DNA from 2 places in the Streptomyces sp. CS113 genome. Region 1 is predicted to be linked to the other one. Evidence: riboswitches for the same ligand, from Rfam matches in the RefSeq annotation. Region 1 holds a riboswitch; the other holds the start of a gene.

Region 1 (6,991 bases):
CGGCCGTCGTCGGCGACCAGCGGATCACCGTCGCCCAGCTGGAGAACCGCGTCGACGAGGTGCGCGAGGCCCAGCGCGCCGCCGTCCCGGACGACACCCAGTACCAGCAGGTCGTCGCCCGCACCGGCACCCTCACCCGCGACACCCTGCACGGCATGGTCCTCGACCGGGTCCTGCACCGCGCTGCCCAGGACGCCGGTGTGACCGTCAGCCGCAAGGAGGTGCAGGACATGCGCGGCGAGCTGGAGGGGCAGGCCGGCGGCCCCGAGCAGCTGGAGACCGTCTGGCTCCAGCAGTACGGCGTCGCCCCCGACCGCCTCGACGACAACCTCTCCGTGCAGATCGAGGCCCAGAAGCTCGCCCAGAGCCTCGGCACCGACACCAGCAGGCCCGAGTTCTGGCAGGCCCTGTCCGACGCCTCCAAGAAGCTCGACGTCGATCTCAACCCGCGCTACGGCACCTGGGACGTCCAGAAGAGCAGCCGCGTCGACACCCGGACGCCCTGGGTGCGGGAGATCACCGCGGCGGGGTCCCAGCAGCCGGCGTAACGCCCCTGAGCAGCGGCGATACGGCCCCCTGTGGACAACTCGGGGGGCCGTCGGCCGGGTGCGTTAGGTTCGGGGAGTGAACGCAACCACCGCCGGTCCGACCGCCCCCGACCAGGGCCGCATCGTCCTGCTCACCACCAGCCACCGCGTCGCCCCCGGCCTGCTGTCCTGGCCCGCCTGGCAGGCCCTGCGCACCGCCGACCGCGTCCTGTGCGCCGACGGAGCCCACCCGCAGCTGCCGTACCTGCGCGAGGCGGGCGTCCCGGTCGACGAGGCGGCCCCGACCGCCGAGGAGCTGGTGGACGCCTGCGCCGGCGGCCGCACCGCGGTGGTCGTCGCGACCGGCGAGGGCGACCCCGCGCTCACCGACGGCCTGGCCCGCCTCGCCGGCTCCGGCCGCGTCGCGATGCCCGACCTCGAACTGCTTCCCGCCTCCTACGACCTTCCGGGCGCCCGCCTCCTCGACCTCGTCCAGGTCATGGACCGCATCCGCCTCGAATGCCCCTGGTCCTCGCAGCGCACCCACAAGGGCCTGGCCAAGTACGCCATCGAGGAGGCGTACGAGCTCGTCGAGGCCATCGAGGACGGCGACCGCGACGAGCTGCGGGAGGAGCTGGGCGACGTGCTGCTCCAGGTCGTCTTCCACGCCCGCATCGCCGAGGAGGACCCCGACGCGCCGTTCTCCGTCGACGACGTGGCCGGCACCATCGTCGACAAGCTCGTCCACCGCCACCCGCACGTCTTCGGCGACGAGACGGCCGACACCCCCGAGGAGGTCCGGGAGCACTGGCTGCGCACCAAGGCCGCCGAGAAGCAGCGCACCTCGGTCACCGAGGGCGTCCCCCTCGGCCAGCCCGGCCTCGCCCTCGCCGCCAAGCTCCACTCCCGCGTCCGCACCGCCGGCCTCGACGTCCCGCTGCCCGCCGGCAAGGACATCGGCTACGAACTCCTCGCCCTCGCCGCCCGCGCCGAGGCCGAGGGCACCGACCCCGAGGCGGCCCTGAGAGCGGCGGCCCGCGCCTACCGGGACGCGATCCGGGCGGTCGAGGGATGACCGGCCGCCCAGCCGTCCCCGGCCCTGCCTCCGGCCCCGCCCCCGAGCTGTTCACCTGGGAGTTCGCCAGCGACCCCTACCCCGCCTACGCCTGGCTGCGCGAACACGCCCCCGTGCACCGCACCCGGCTGCCCAGCGGAGTGGAGGCCTGGCTGGTCACCCGGTACGCCGACGCCAAGCAGGCCCTCGCCGACCCGCGGCTCTCCAAGAACCCGGCCCACCACGACGAGCCCGCGCACGCCAAGGGCAAGACCGGCATTCCGGGGGAGCGGAAGGCCGAGCTGATGACCCATCTGCTGAACATCGACCCGCCCGACCACACCCGGCTGCGGCGGCTGGTCAGCAAGGCGTTCACCCCGCGTCGCGTGGCCGAGTTCGCGCCCCGGGTGCAGGAGCTGGCCGACGGTCTCATCGACCGGTTCGCGGACACCGGCTCCGCCGACCTGATCCACGATTTCGCCTTCCCGCTGCCCATCTACGCCATCTGCGACCTGCTCGGCGTCCCCCGCGAGGACCAGGACGACTTCCGGGACTGGGCGGGCATGATGATCCGTCACCAAGGGGGCCCGCGGGGCGGTGTAGCCCGGTCGGTGAAGAAGATGCGCGGCTACCTCGCCGACCTCATCCACCGCAAGCGGGCCGCGCTGCCACCCGAGCCCGCCCCCGGCGAGGACCTCATCTCCGGCCTGATCCGCGCCTCCGACCACGGTGAGCACCTCACCGAGAACGAGGCCGCGGCCATGGCCTTCATCCTGCTCTTCGCAGGGTTCGAGACCACGGTCAACCTCGTGGGCAACGGCACGTACGCCCTGCTCACCCACCCCGAGCAGCGGGAGCGGCTCCAGACCTCCCTGGCCGCCGGGGAGCGCGGCCTGCTGGAGACCGGCGTCGAGGAACTCCTGCGCTACGACGGCCCGGTGGAGCTGGCCACCTGGCGCTTCGCCACCCGGCCGCTGACCATCGGCGGACAGGACGTCGCGGCGGGCGACCCCGTCCTCGTCGTGCTGGCCGCCGCCGACCGGGACCCGGAGCGGTTCACCGACCCGGACACCCTGGACCTCGCCCGCCGCGACAGCCAGCACCTCGGGTACGGCCACGGCATCCACTACTGCCTCGGCGCCCCGCTCGCCCGGCTGGAGGGGCAGACGGCGCTGGCCACGCTGCTGACCCGGCTGCCGGACCTCCGCCTGGCCGCGGACCCGGCCGAACTCCGGTGGCGCGGCGGCCTCATCATGCGAGGTCTGCGCACCTTGCCCGTCTCGTTCACCCCGCCCGCGTCATCGGCCGGCAACGGTCCGTCGCCGACGCAAAAGTGACACGCGCTCAACTCTGTGATCTTCACGTGATCTGCGCGGCATGAACTTGTGACAAGTGATGATCTCCCTATACGTTCACGGATCAACGTGGTGTCGAGCGTCATCCGCCGCGTGGTCCCCGTCGTCTTGTGAAAGGTCGTCGCATGCTCTCCGGGAACGGTCGTCACCGCCGCCCCCGCCAGGCACCCGCTCTGGTCGTCGCCGCCGGAGTGACCGGCTCTGCCATCGCGATTCCGCTGCTCGGCGCGACCGGCGCCCACGCGGCCGGCTCGGCGGCCTGGGACCAGGTGGCCGAGTGCGAGACCGGCGGCGCCTGGAGCCAGAACAGCGGCAACGGCTACTACGGCGGCCTGCAACTGTCCCAGGAGGCCTGGGAGCAGTACGGCGGCCTGGACTACGCCCCCAGTGCCGACCGGGCCAGTCGTTCCCAGCAGATAAGAATCGCCGAGAAGATGCACGCGGACCAGGGCATCGCCGCCTGGCCGACCTGCGGTCTGCTCGCCGGCCTGGGCAACGACTCCGGGGTCGCGGGCGGCGGCTCGGACGCGGCCGGTGACGGGGCGTCGGAGGGTACGGACGCCTCGGGGGAGACGGACACCACCAAGTCGTCCAAAACGCCCACGACCACCAAAACGCCCGAATCGACCGGCTCGTCCGGTGCGGCCGACACGTCGGAGTCGACGTCCGGAGCGTCCTCTTCGTCCCCTTCGCCCTCTTCTTCTGCCTCTTCCTCGGCGTCGCCTGACGCCTCGTCCGAGGGTGCGGACCAAACCGCCAAGCCGGACACTTCGGCCGAATCCGACCCCTCCGTCAGCGCCGAACCGCAGGGCACCGAGGGCTCGTCCGGCTCCGGCAAGCACCGCGGCGGCAGTGCGGACGAGGGTGCGACGGGAGAGGGCCGTACGGACTCGGCGACGGGCCGGCACGCCTCGCGCGACGGTGACGAGCGGGAGGCCGGGGACGGCCGTTACGTCGTCCGCACCGGCGACACTCTCTGGGCCATCGCCGACTCCCTTGAGGTCGACGGCGGGTGGCACGCGCTGTACGCCGACAACGAGACCGTCGTCGGCGCCGACCCCGACCACATCCTGCCCGGTCAGACGCTCACGGTCACGGGCGAATCGGGCGAAAAGTAGGGGGAGTTCGCGTCACGGTTAGAGACTGTATGTCCCTTTTGGATCTCGTGAGAGATAGGTCTCAGAAGCCGTGATCGTCTTTGAAAATCCGCGGAGCGCGTGTCTACGGTCATGACCGCTCGCCACCGCGGGCCCCGACAGCCGCAACGCCGAATCCTGCCAGCGGCCGTACGGGAACAGTCGTCGCGTCAAGCGCCGAAGGCAGGAGCGGGGGACCCAAGGTAAGTGCCGCACCGGGCAGTTGAGCCGGAGCGGCTAGGGGTGGAGCCGAGTTCCGCGAGGAACCCGGCCGGGCAACTCAACCGGCCCGAACCCGACAGCTCACCTCGCAGGCGTCGGTGAGGGGATCAACCATGCTGTTTTCCGGCAAGGGCAAGCACCGTCGTCCGTCCAAGGCCACCCGCGTCATCGCCGTCGCCGGCGTCACCGGTGCCGCCGTCGCCGCCCCGCTGATGGCGGCCGGCAACGCCTCCGCCGCCACCGCGTCCGAGTGGGACGCCGTCGCCCAGTGCGAGTCCGGCGGCAACTGGTCCATCAACACCGGCAACGGTTACTACGGCGGTCTGCAGTTCTCCGCCTCCACCTGGGCCGCCTACGGCGGTACGCAGTACGCCTCCACCGCCGACCAGGCGAGCAAGTCCCAGCAGATCCAGATCGCCGAGAAGGTGCTCGCGGGCCAGGGCAAGGGTGCCTGGCCGGTCTGCGGCACCGGCCTGTCGGGCGCCGCGTACACCGGCGGCGGCTCCGAGGACAGCGGTTCCGGCAGCTCCGAGAGCTCGCAGAGCCAGAGCGGCGGCTCCACCGCCGAGCGCTCCACCGAGCAGAAGGCCTCCCGCTCCTCCGAGCGTCCGGCCGCCGAGCCGAAGGCCGAGAAGCCCGCCAAGAAGACCGTCACCACCCCGACCGGCAAGAAGGTCGAGAAGGGCGACGGCGAGTACAAGGTCGTCAAGGGCGACACCCTCAGCTCGATCGCCGACGAGCACGACGTCAAGGGCGGCTGGGCCAAGCTGTTCAAGCTGAACGACGACATCGTCGACGACGCCGACCTGATCTACCCGGGCCAGCAGCTGCACCTGAAGTAAGCGGCGGCGGCCCCCGCGACTCCCGCCCCGGTGCGTGTTCCCCCGTACGCACCGGGGCGGGATTTTCACATTCCGCCTTTGTTCCGTTCGGAAACAATTTACTCTCGGTTCTGTCCAGCGGGTGGGCGATCGGCTGGCCGATCGCCCGGAGCCGGTTAGGCTCGGTCCCGCAGAGCCGCCGCGGGTCCCGCGGGACCCGCGCGTCACACCGAAGCGTCACATTGAAGAAGGAGATGCTCGTGCCGTCCATCGACGTCGTCGTAGCCCGGGAAATCCTGGACTCCCGAGGCAACCCCACGGTCGAGGTCGAGGTCGGCCTCGACGACGGCAGCACGGGTCGTGCCGCCGTTCCGTCCGGCGCCTCCACCGGTGCCTTCGAGGCCATCGAACTCCGCGACGGCGACGCGAGCCGTTACCTCGGCAAGGGCGTCGAGAAGGCCGTGCTCGCCGTCATCGAGCAGATCGGCCCGGAGCTGGTCGGCTACGACGCCACCGAGCAGCGCCTGATCGACCAGGCCATGTTCGACCTGGACGCCACCGACAACAAGGGCTCGCTCGGCGCCAACGCCATCCTCGGCGTCTCCCTCGCCGTCGCCCACGCCGCCTCCGAGGCCAGCGACCTGCCGCTGTTCCGCTACCTGGGCGGCCCGAACGCGCACCTGCTGCCGGTGCCGATGATGAACATCCTGAACGGCGGCTCGCACGCCGACTCCAACGTGGACATCCAGGAGTTCATGATCGCCCCGATCGGCGCGGAGTCCTTCTCCGAGGCCCTGCGCTGGGGCGCCGAGGTCTACCACACCCTCAAGAAGGTCCTGAAGAAGAAGGGCCTGGCCACCGGCCTCGGCGACGAGGGCGGCTTCGCCCCGAACCTCGGCTCCAACCGCGAGGCCCTCGACCTCATCCTGGAGGCGGTCAAGGAGGCCGGCTACACCCCCGGCGAGCAGATCGCCCTCGCGCTCGACGTCGCCGCGTCCGAGTTCTACAAGGACGGCTCCTACACCTTCGAGGGCAAGGAGCGCACCGCCGCCGAGATGACCGAGTACTACGCCGAGCTGGTCGAGGCGTACCCGCTGGTCTCCATCGAGGACCCGCTGTTCGAGGACGACTGGGACGGCTGGAAGACCATCACCGCCAAGCTCGGCGACAAGGTCCAGCTCGTCGGCGACGACCTGTTCGTCACCAACCCGGAGCGCCTGGCCCGCGGCATCGAGGAGAACTCGGCCAACGCCCTGCTGGTCAAGGTCAACCAGATCGGTTCGCTGACCGAGACCCTGGACGCCGTCGAGCTGGCCCAGCGCAACGGCTTCAAGTGCATGATGTCCCACCGCTCCGGCGAGACCGAGGACGTCACCATCGCCGACCTGGCCGTCGCCACCAACTGCGGCCAGATCAAGACCGGCGCCCCGGCCCGCTCCGAGCGCGTCGCCAAGTACAACCAGCTGCTGCGCATCGAGGAGATCCTCGACGACGCCGCGGTGTACGCCGGCCGCAGCGCCTTCCCCCGCTTCAAGGGCTGAGCGCCACCCGGTAAGGCCCCGTAAGAGGCAGCGTCGTACGTACGTCCCCGTACTCGGTCCCGTACCGTGTGCGGGGACGTACGCACGTAGCACGGACCACGCGCGCAGGACGACGCACGAAGACGGAGGCGGCACATGGCGGTGAAGGACCGGGACCGTTTCTCCACCGCGACCAGGATCCGGATCATCGGGGAGCAGACCGCGGCCCGGGTCTACCGCTCGCAGACCAAGCGCCAGGCCCGGCGCTCCCGGCTGACCGGCCGGGCCGCGCTGCTCGCGATGGTGCTCTGCTCGCTCGTGGTGGCGCTCGCCTACCCGATACGGCAGTACGTCGC
Region 2 (6,991 bases), 560 kb from region 1:
CGTGGCGGGAGCGGACGGCAGCGGGGTGCTCACCGCGGCGGGTGCCGCCGTCGTCGTACTGGACGAGTACGCGGAGCGGGCGAAGGCGCCCAACCGCCACCTGGAGGGGTAGGGAAACAGGGGTGAGGAGATACGGATGTGCATTCCGCCCCCGGGATGACGTACAGTGGTGAACACAACGACGCGGGGTGGAGCAGCTCGGTAGCTCGCTGGGCTCATAACCCAGAGGTCGCAGGTTCAAATCCTGTCCCCGCTACTGAAGGCCGAGGGCCGGAATCCGAAAGGGTTCCGGCCCTCGGTGCGTTTCCGTAGGTGTTCCGTGTCATCCGGTCGGCCCCTCACCGCTCGCCGCCCGCCCCCGCTCCCGGAAACCTGGAGTCCGGGACGGCAAGCGGCGCGGACGTGCCGGCGCGGACGTACGGGGCGGCGGGAGACGAGTGGTGCGGCCAGGTGACGTGGACGACGAGGGAGCGTACGCCAGAGCCGGCGGCCGACTCCCCGGCGATCCCGTGCCCGACCCGGGCCTCGGCGACGAACCGCAGCCTCCGCCGCCCCCGGCGCCACCACCACGCCGGCGGACCGGGTACGGGCGCGCCTTCGTGCACGCGCTCCCCGTGCTGCTGATCGTCGTCGCCATCCTGTACGACGTCTTCACCCCGAGGTACTTCACCGCCGGCCCCCTCTACACGGCCGCGCCCCTGGTCGCCGCACCGCTCTACTCGCGGCGCGGCACGGCGCTCACCGGCGTCGCCGTGGTCGCCGTCGTCATCGGCCTCCAGTTCGGCAAGGGCGTCATCCACTACGTCGACTCCCTGACCGAGCTGATCACCATCGCCACGGTCGCCGTGCTGGCCGTCATCGTGAACGGCCTGGTCCGGCGCAGCAGCGAGCGCCTCGTGTCGGTCCGCGAGATCGCCGAGGCCGCCCAGCGCGCCGTACTGCCCCAGCCCGCCGAGCGGATCGCGGGCTTCGAGATCGCCGTCTGCTACGAGGCCGCGCAGGCGGACGCCTTCATCGGCGGCGACCTGTACGCCGTGCAGGACAGCGCCCGCGGCGTCCGGCTCATCGTCGGGGACGTGCGCGGCAAGGGCATGGGCGCCGTGGCCGCCGTCGCCGTCGTGATCGGCGCCTTCCGCGAGGCCGCCGAGCAGGAGGCGACGCTGGAGGCGGTGGCGCAGCGCCTGGAGCGGGCGCTGGCCCGCGAGGGCACCCGGCGCGACGGACTGGACGCCTTCGAGGGCTTCACCACCGCCGTGCTCGCCGAACTCCCGCACGGCGACGGGACGGTCCGCATCGTCAACCGCGGCCATCCGCCGCCCCTGCTGCTCTACGCCGACGGCACCCTCGGGCCCCTGCCCGCCCGCGAGTCGGCGCTGCCCCTCGGCATGGGCGAGCTGGGTGTGTGGCCCGACCGCGCGGAGGAGGTCGCCTTCCCCGGCGGGGCCACGTTGCTGCTGTACACCGACGGACTGACCGAGGCCCGGGACGCGAAGGGCGAGTTCTACGATCCGCAGGCACGGCTGGCCGGCCGCGTCTTCCCGCATCCGGAGACCCTGCTCGACACCCTCGCCGAGGACGTGCGCCGGCACTCCGGGGGCGGCATGGCGGACGACATGGCACTGCTCGCCGTACGGCGGCCCCGGCGCGGCGACCATGATCATTGTCACGAGCCGTGACAGTACGACCCCCCTCCGCATAACAACTGATACACCGTCAGAAAAACCTGACGTGAAGGGGAATACTGAAGCGGGGTCAACTCGCCCGGTTTTCACCGGTCGTGAGGGGTACGTCCCGGCCGTATCCGTTAATGATCAAGAGGAACGGCTTGGAATCGGAGCCTCGCGTCTATTAACGTTCGATAACGCAGCGCGGTCGTCCCAGCCGTCACAGAAGGCGGCTCCGTGCGCACGCGCCGAATCCCGCAAGGGAACCGGGGAACCACCACATTGGGGTGAATCGGGCGTATGACGCCGTGGAGACACGGCCGTCAGACACCCGTAGGAGACCTTCCTGCTCCGAACCCGTCAGCTAACCCGGTAGGCGGAAGGAAGGAAAGGAGTACGCCCACGTGGCGTCCAACCGGCCTGCCCCCGAGGCCCCGTTCGTGCCCAGCGGGCACGGCACCGACACCTTCGGCTACGACGCCCCCCGCGCCGAAGAGGGTCCCTGGGAGGAGTGGAACCCCACCGCGGAGTCCATCCGCCCCGTGCGCGGCCGGCACCGCGTCGCCAAGCAGCGCGGCGGGCTCGCCCGCAGCTCCACCGTCCTCGGCGTCGGTGTCATAGCCGCCGTCGGCGCGGGCGGCATGGCCAGCGCGCAGACCGGCAAGCCGCCGGTGTCCATCTCGATGCCGGACCTGCCGAACGTCGGCTCGCTCATGCCCGGCGGTGACGAGGAGCCGGAGCCCGAGGGTTCCGCCACCCCGCTCAGCGGCATCACCCAGGCCGTCGCCGCCGACAGCTCCGAGGGCACCGGCACCGCCGACGCCGGCGAGTCGCTGCGGGCCCGGATCATGGCGCAGGCCGAGCAGCAGCAGGCGCAGGTCGAGACCAAGGCCGCCGCCGAGGCCCAGGCCGCCGCCGAGAAGAAGGCCGCGGAAGCCGCCGCCAAGGCGGAGAAGGAGGCCAAGGAGAAGGCCGCCGCCGCCAAGAAGAAGGCGGAGGAGGAGGCCGCGAAGAAGGCCGAGGCCGAACGGCTCGCGAAGCTGGCCAAGCAGTACACGCTGCCGACCTCCTCGTACACGATCTCCTCGACCTTCAACCAGGCCGGTTCCCTCTGGGCCTCCGGCCACCACACCGGGCTCGACTTCGCCGCCCCCACGGGCACGCTGCTCAAGGCGGTGCACAGCGGCACGATCACGTCGGCCGGCTGGGACGGGTCGTACGGCTACAAGACCGTGCTCACCCTCGACGACGGCACGGAGCTCTGGTACGCGCACCAGTCCTCCATCAACGTCAGCGTCGGCCAGAAGGTCACCACCGGTGACGTCATCGGCCGCGTCGGCGCCACCGGCAACGTCACCGGCGCCCACCTCCACCTGGAGGTCCACACCGACGGCGGCACCGGCATCGACCCGATGGCCTGGTTGCAGAGCAAGGGGCTCACGCCCTGATCCGCCGCGTCCCCGCTGCGCCCGGCCCCTGAATCGCCCCGCTGATCCCCGGCGGTCCTGACGGCAACCCCCCGACGTCAGGGCTGCCGGTTTGCGGGATCTTTGCGTGCGCGCGGGTGCGTGCCGGGATGGTCTGCTCCGACGCGGTTGTTGACTCGGTACATGACTTCTCTGCGCAAGCTCGGCTCCTCCGACCTCGAGGTCTTCCCCCTCGCCCTGGGCGGCAACGTCTTCGGCTGGACCGCCGACCGGGACGCCTCCTTCGCCGTCCTGGACGCCTACACGGCGGCCGGCGGCAACTTCGTCGACACCGCCGACTCCTACTCCGCCTGGGTCGACGGCAACAGCGGCGGCGAGTCCGAGACCGTCCTCGGCCAGTGGCTCGCGGCCCGCGGCAACCGAGACGACGTCGTCCTCGCCACCAAGGTCAGCCAGCACCCCGAGTACCCCGGCCTGTCCGCCGCGAACATCAGGGCCGCGGCCGACGCCTCGCTGCGCCGCCTGGGCACCGACCACATCGACCTCTACTACACCCACTTCGACAAGCCCGAGGTGCCGGTCGAGGAGATCATCGGCGCGCTCGACGAGCTGGTGAAGGCCGGCAAGGTGCGGTACATCGCCGCCTCCAACATCTCCGCCGAACGGCTCGCGGCGTCCCTGGAGTTCTCCGACCGCGAGGGCCTCGCCCGGTACGTCGCCCTCCAGCCGCACTACAACCTGGTCTCCCGCGACACGTACGAGGGCGAGCTGCGCGACCTCGCCGAGCAGGCCGGTCTCGCGGCCGTGCCGTACTACGCCCTCGCGGCCGGCTTCCTCACCGGCAAGTACCGGCCCGGCACGGACGTGGACAGCCCGCGGGCGGGTGGCGCGGCCAAGCACCTGGAGACGGAGCGGGGGCGCCGGGTGCTCGCCGCCCTGGACGAGATCGCCGCGGCCCACGAAGCCCCCGTCGCCACGGTCGCCCTGGCCTGGCTGGCCGCCCGGCCGACGGTGGCGGCGCCGATCGCGTCCGCGCGCACGGTGGAACAGCTGCCGGCCCTGCTGGGCGTGGCCGGGCTGAGCCTGACGGAGGACGAGATCGGACGGCTGACCCGGGCGTCCGCCTGACCGTCCGCACGGCGCGGACCTACGGCCGGTGGGGTCCGGGCGGCGCGTACGGGCCGCCCGGCGCGTGCGGGCCGTACGGCGCGGAGGGGGCGGGATACGGCGCGTGCGGTCCGTACGGCGGGTACGGCGCGTAGGGGGCGTACGGGGTGGGTGCGGGGTGCGGGGCGTACGGGGCGGATGCCGTTCGGGCGCCGTACACGCCCTGCGCCCCGCCGTCCTGCACCCCGCCGTATGGATACGCCCACGGTGGTACCGGCCGCGGCAGGGGCGGCGGCGGGGGTGCCGTGGCCCGGGCCGCGTAGTCCAGCGCCGGGCGGGCCACGCCCCGCAGGTGCCACAGGGCCTCCAGCAGCGCTCGCTCCCGCGCCGTGAAGTCGGCGCCCGCCCTGCCCCGGCGTCCGCGCCGCCGCAGGAACGCCACCGAGGTCGCGCAGGCCTCGTACCGCGCCACCGCCCGCGCTCCTTCCTTCCCCGCGTGGCGGCGGGCGTACTGCCGGGCGATGCGGCGGGCCCGCATCGACCCGAGCGCGTACGGCTCCACGGGTGTGAGCCATCCCGCCAGGACATACGCGGGCAGTTCGGCCCGTACGGTGGCCAGTTCGCGCTGCCTGGTCCAGATCACCAGCCAGGTCAGGAGGCCGAAGGACGGCACCATGAACGCCGCGTACACGGCGAAGAAGCCGTACTCGCCGAACCCGGCCGAGCCGTTCCACAGGGCGTGCATGCCCATCGCGAGCAGCAGCCCGGCCAGCGGGAGCAGGGCCCGTCGCAGGTGGTGCCGGCCGGGGGAGAGCGCGGCGATGCCGAAGCCGATGCCGGTGAGCACGGTGAACAGGGGGTGCGCGAACGGCGACATCACCACCCGCACGAAGAAGGTCGCCGCGGTGACGGAGGCGATGCCGCTGTCGCCGGTCAGCTGATCGGTGCCGAAGGCGGTGCCCAGGTACAGGATGTTCTCGGTGAAGGCGAAACCGGTGGCGGTGACCCCGGCGACGACCACGCCGTCGACGATGCCGGTGAAGTCCCGCCTGCGGAAGAGGAAGACCAGGAGGACGGCGGCGGCCTTGGCGGACTCCTCGACGACCGGGGCTATGACCGTGGCGCCCAGGGTGTCCGCGCCGGCCGGGTCGGCGGTCGCGGTCGCTATCCAGCGCGTCGCGAAACTGTTGGCGACGATCGCTATCAGCGCCGCCGCGCAGGCCCCCCAGGCGAAGCAGAAGAGCAGGTTCCGCCAGGGGCCGGGATCCACCCGGTCCAGCCAGCGGAAGGCGGCTATGAGCAGCGGCACCGGCAGCACCGCCAGGCCCAGCCCCACCAGGAACCCCTGCGTACCCGTCTGTTCGCGCACCAGGGCCAGGATCACCAGGCCGGAGAGCGCGAGCAGGGTGATCAGCGCGCCGTAACGGACCCAGGTGTGCTGCCACCAGTGCGTATGCCGGTGCGCACGGGTCGGATACGGGGGACAGGTGGCCACGGCATGGACCCTAACCGGTGGGGGGCAGCTCCTTGTGCGGTACGCGACGGAAGAGCAGGTCGTTCACCACATGACCCTTGTCCAGTCCCTGGCCCTCGAAACGGGTCAGCGGCCGGTGTTCGGGACGCGGCGCGAATCCGCCGCCGGGCACGGTGTTCTCGAAGTCGGGGTGCGCGGTGAGCACGTCGAGCATCTGCTCGGCGTACGGCTCCCAGTCGGTGGCGCAGTGCACCACGGCACCCGGCGCGAGCCGGGTCGCGGCCAGGGACAGGAACTCCGGCTGGATCAGCCGCCGCTTGTGGTGCCGCTTCTTGGGCCACGGGTCGGGGAAGTAGACGCGCAGCCCGGCGAGGGAGTCGGGGGCGAGCATCTCGCGCAGCAGGATGATCGCGTCGCCGTTGCCCACCCGGATGTTGGACAGCTCCTGCCGCTCGGCGAGGCCGAGCAGGTTGCCCTGGCCCGGGGTGTGGACGTCGACGGCGAGGATGTTGGTGTCCGGGTCGGCGGCGGCCATCCGGGCGGTGGCCTCGCCCATGCCGAAGCCGACCTCCAGGACCACGGGGCGGGCGTTGCCGAAGAGTTCGGCGAGGTCGATAACCCGCTGTCCGTCGATGTCCAGCCCCCATACCGGCCACAGCCGCTGCAATGCGTCCGCCTGCCCGGCGGTCACCCGGCTGCGCCGGGGCTGGAAGCTGCGGATCCGCCGCTCGAAGTGCGACCCGGCGGGATCGGCCTTCGGCCCGTCGGGGAATCGGGGCTCGCCCTTGGCGCGGACGTGGCGCGGGGAGGCCCCGGCCGGGGACGGCGGGGGAGCGGCTGCGGCTTCGGGGGTGTGGTGGGAGTCAGACACAATGCGTCGATTTTAGACCGCGCACGTAGTTGCGACAGCTTGTAGGTGTAGTTAGAGTCTGTAACGTCAGCGATTGGTTAGAGCGACAGTTGCAGCCGTGGGGAGAGACACCGTGATTCACCACCAGATCCGCCTTGCCATGCGACCCGACGCACCCCGGGACAAGGTCGAGGAAGCACTCGAGCTGCTCCGCAGGATGGGCCGGGAGATCGATGCCGTCGCGTACTGGACGGTCGGGCGCGACGTGGGCGGCGACTTCGACTACGGCGCGATGTTCGCCGTGGAGGACATCGAGGGGTACCGGGCCTACATGTACGCCCCGCTGCACCGGCGGGTCGACGAGATCGGGCTGCCGCTGGTGCGGGACATGGTCTCCCACGACCTGACCGACGACGAGGACCCGGCCACGGCCGACCTCATCCGGCAGATCCACGCCGAGCGCTTCGCG

The links. Region 1 has a riboswitch for cyclic di-AMP ahead of rpfA (resuscitation-promoting factor protein RpfA). Riboswitches for the same ligand answer to the same signal wherever they lie in the genome.
Region 2: it holds a riboswitch for cyclic di-AMP, as region 1 does, so the genes downstream of both, B9W62_RS20450 (M23 family metallopeptidase) here and rpfA (resuscitation-promoting factor protein RpfA) in region 1, are expected to answer to the same signal.

What each region holds. Positions count from the first base shown of each region.
Region 1 is NZ_KZ195574.1:5,152,478-5,159,468, forward strand. It holds gene B9W62_RS23025 (SurA N-terminal domain-containing protein) at 1-548, shown strand, start outside; gene B9W62_RS23030 (nucleoside triphosphate pyrophosphohydrolase) at 625-1,602, shown strand; gene B9W62_RS23035 (cytochrome P450 family protein) at 1,599-2,918, shown strand; gene B9W62_RS23040 (transglycosylase family protein) at 3,062-4,054, shown strand; cyclic di-AMP (ydaO/yuaA leader) riboswitch at 4,238-4,404, shown strand; gene rpfA (resuscitation-promoting factor protein RpfA) at 4,408-5,136, shown strand; gene eno (phosphopyruvate hydratase) at 5,376-6,656, shown strand; gene divIC (cell division protein DivIC) at 6,792-6,991, shown strand, end outside.
Region 2 is NZ_KZ195574.1:4,596,907-4,603,897, forward strand. It holds gene B9W62_RS20435 (dihydrofolate reductase family protein) at 1-112, shown strand, start outside; tRNA gene B9W62_RS20440 (tRNA-Met) at 183-256, shown strand; gene B9W62_RS20445 (PP2C family protein-serine/threonine phosphatase) at 456-1,676, shown strand; cyclic di-AMP (ydaO/yuaA leader) riboswitch at 1,901-2,057, shown strand; gene B9W62_RS20450 (M23 family metallopeptidase) at 2,069-3,112, shown strand; gene B9W62_RS20455 (aldo/keto reductase) at 3,275-4,219, shown strand; gene B9W62_RS20460 (PrsW family intramembrane metalloprotease) at 4,239-5,693, opposite strand; gene trmB (tRNA (guanosine(46)-N7)-methyltransferase TrmB) at 5,704-6,543, opposite strand; gene B9W62_RS20470 (Dabb family protein) at 6,656-6,991, shown strand, end outside.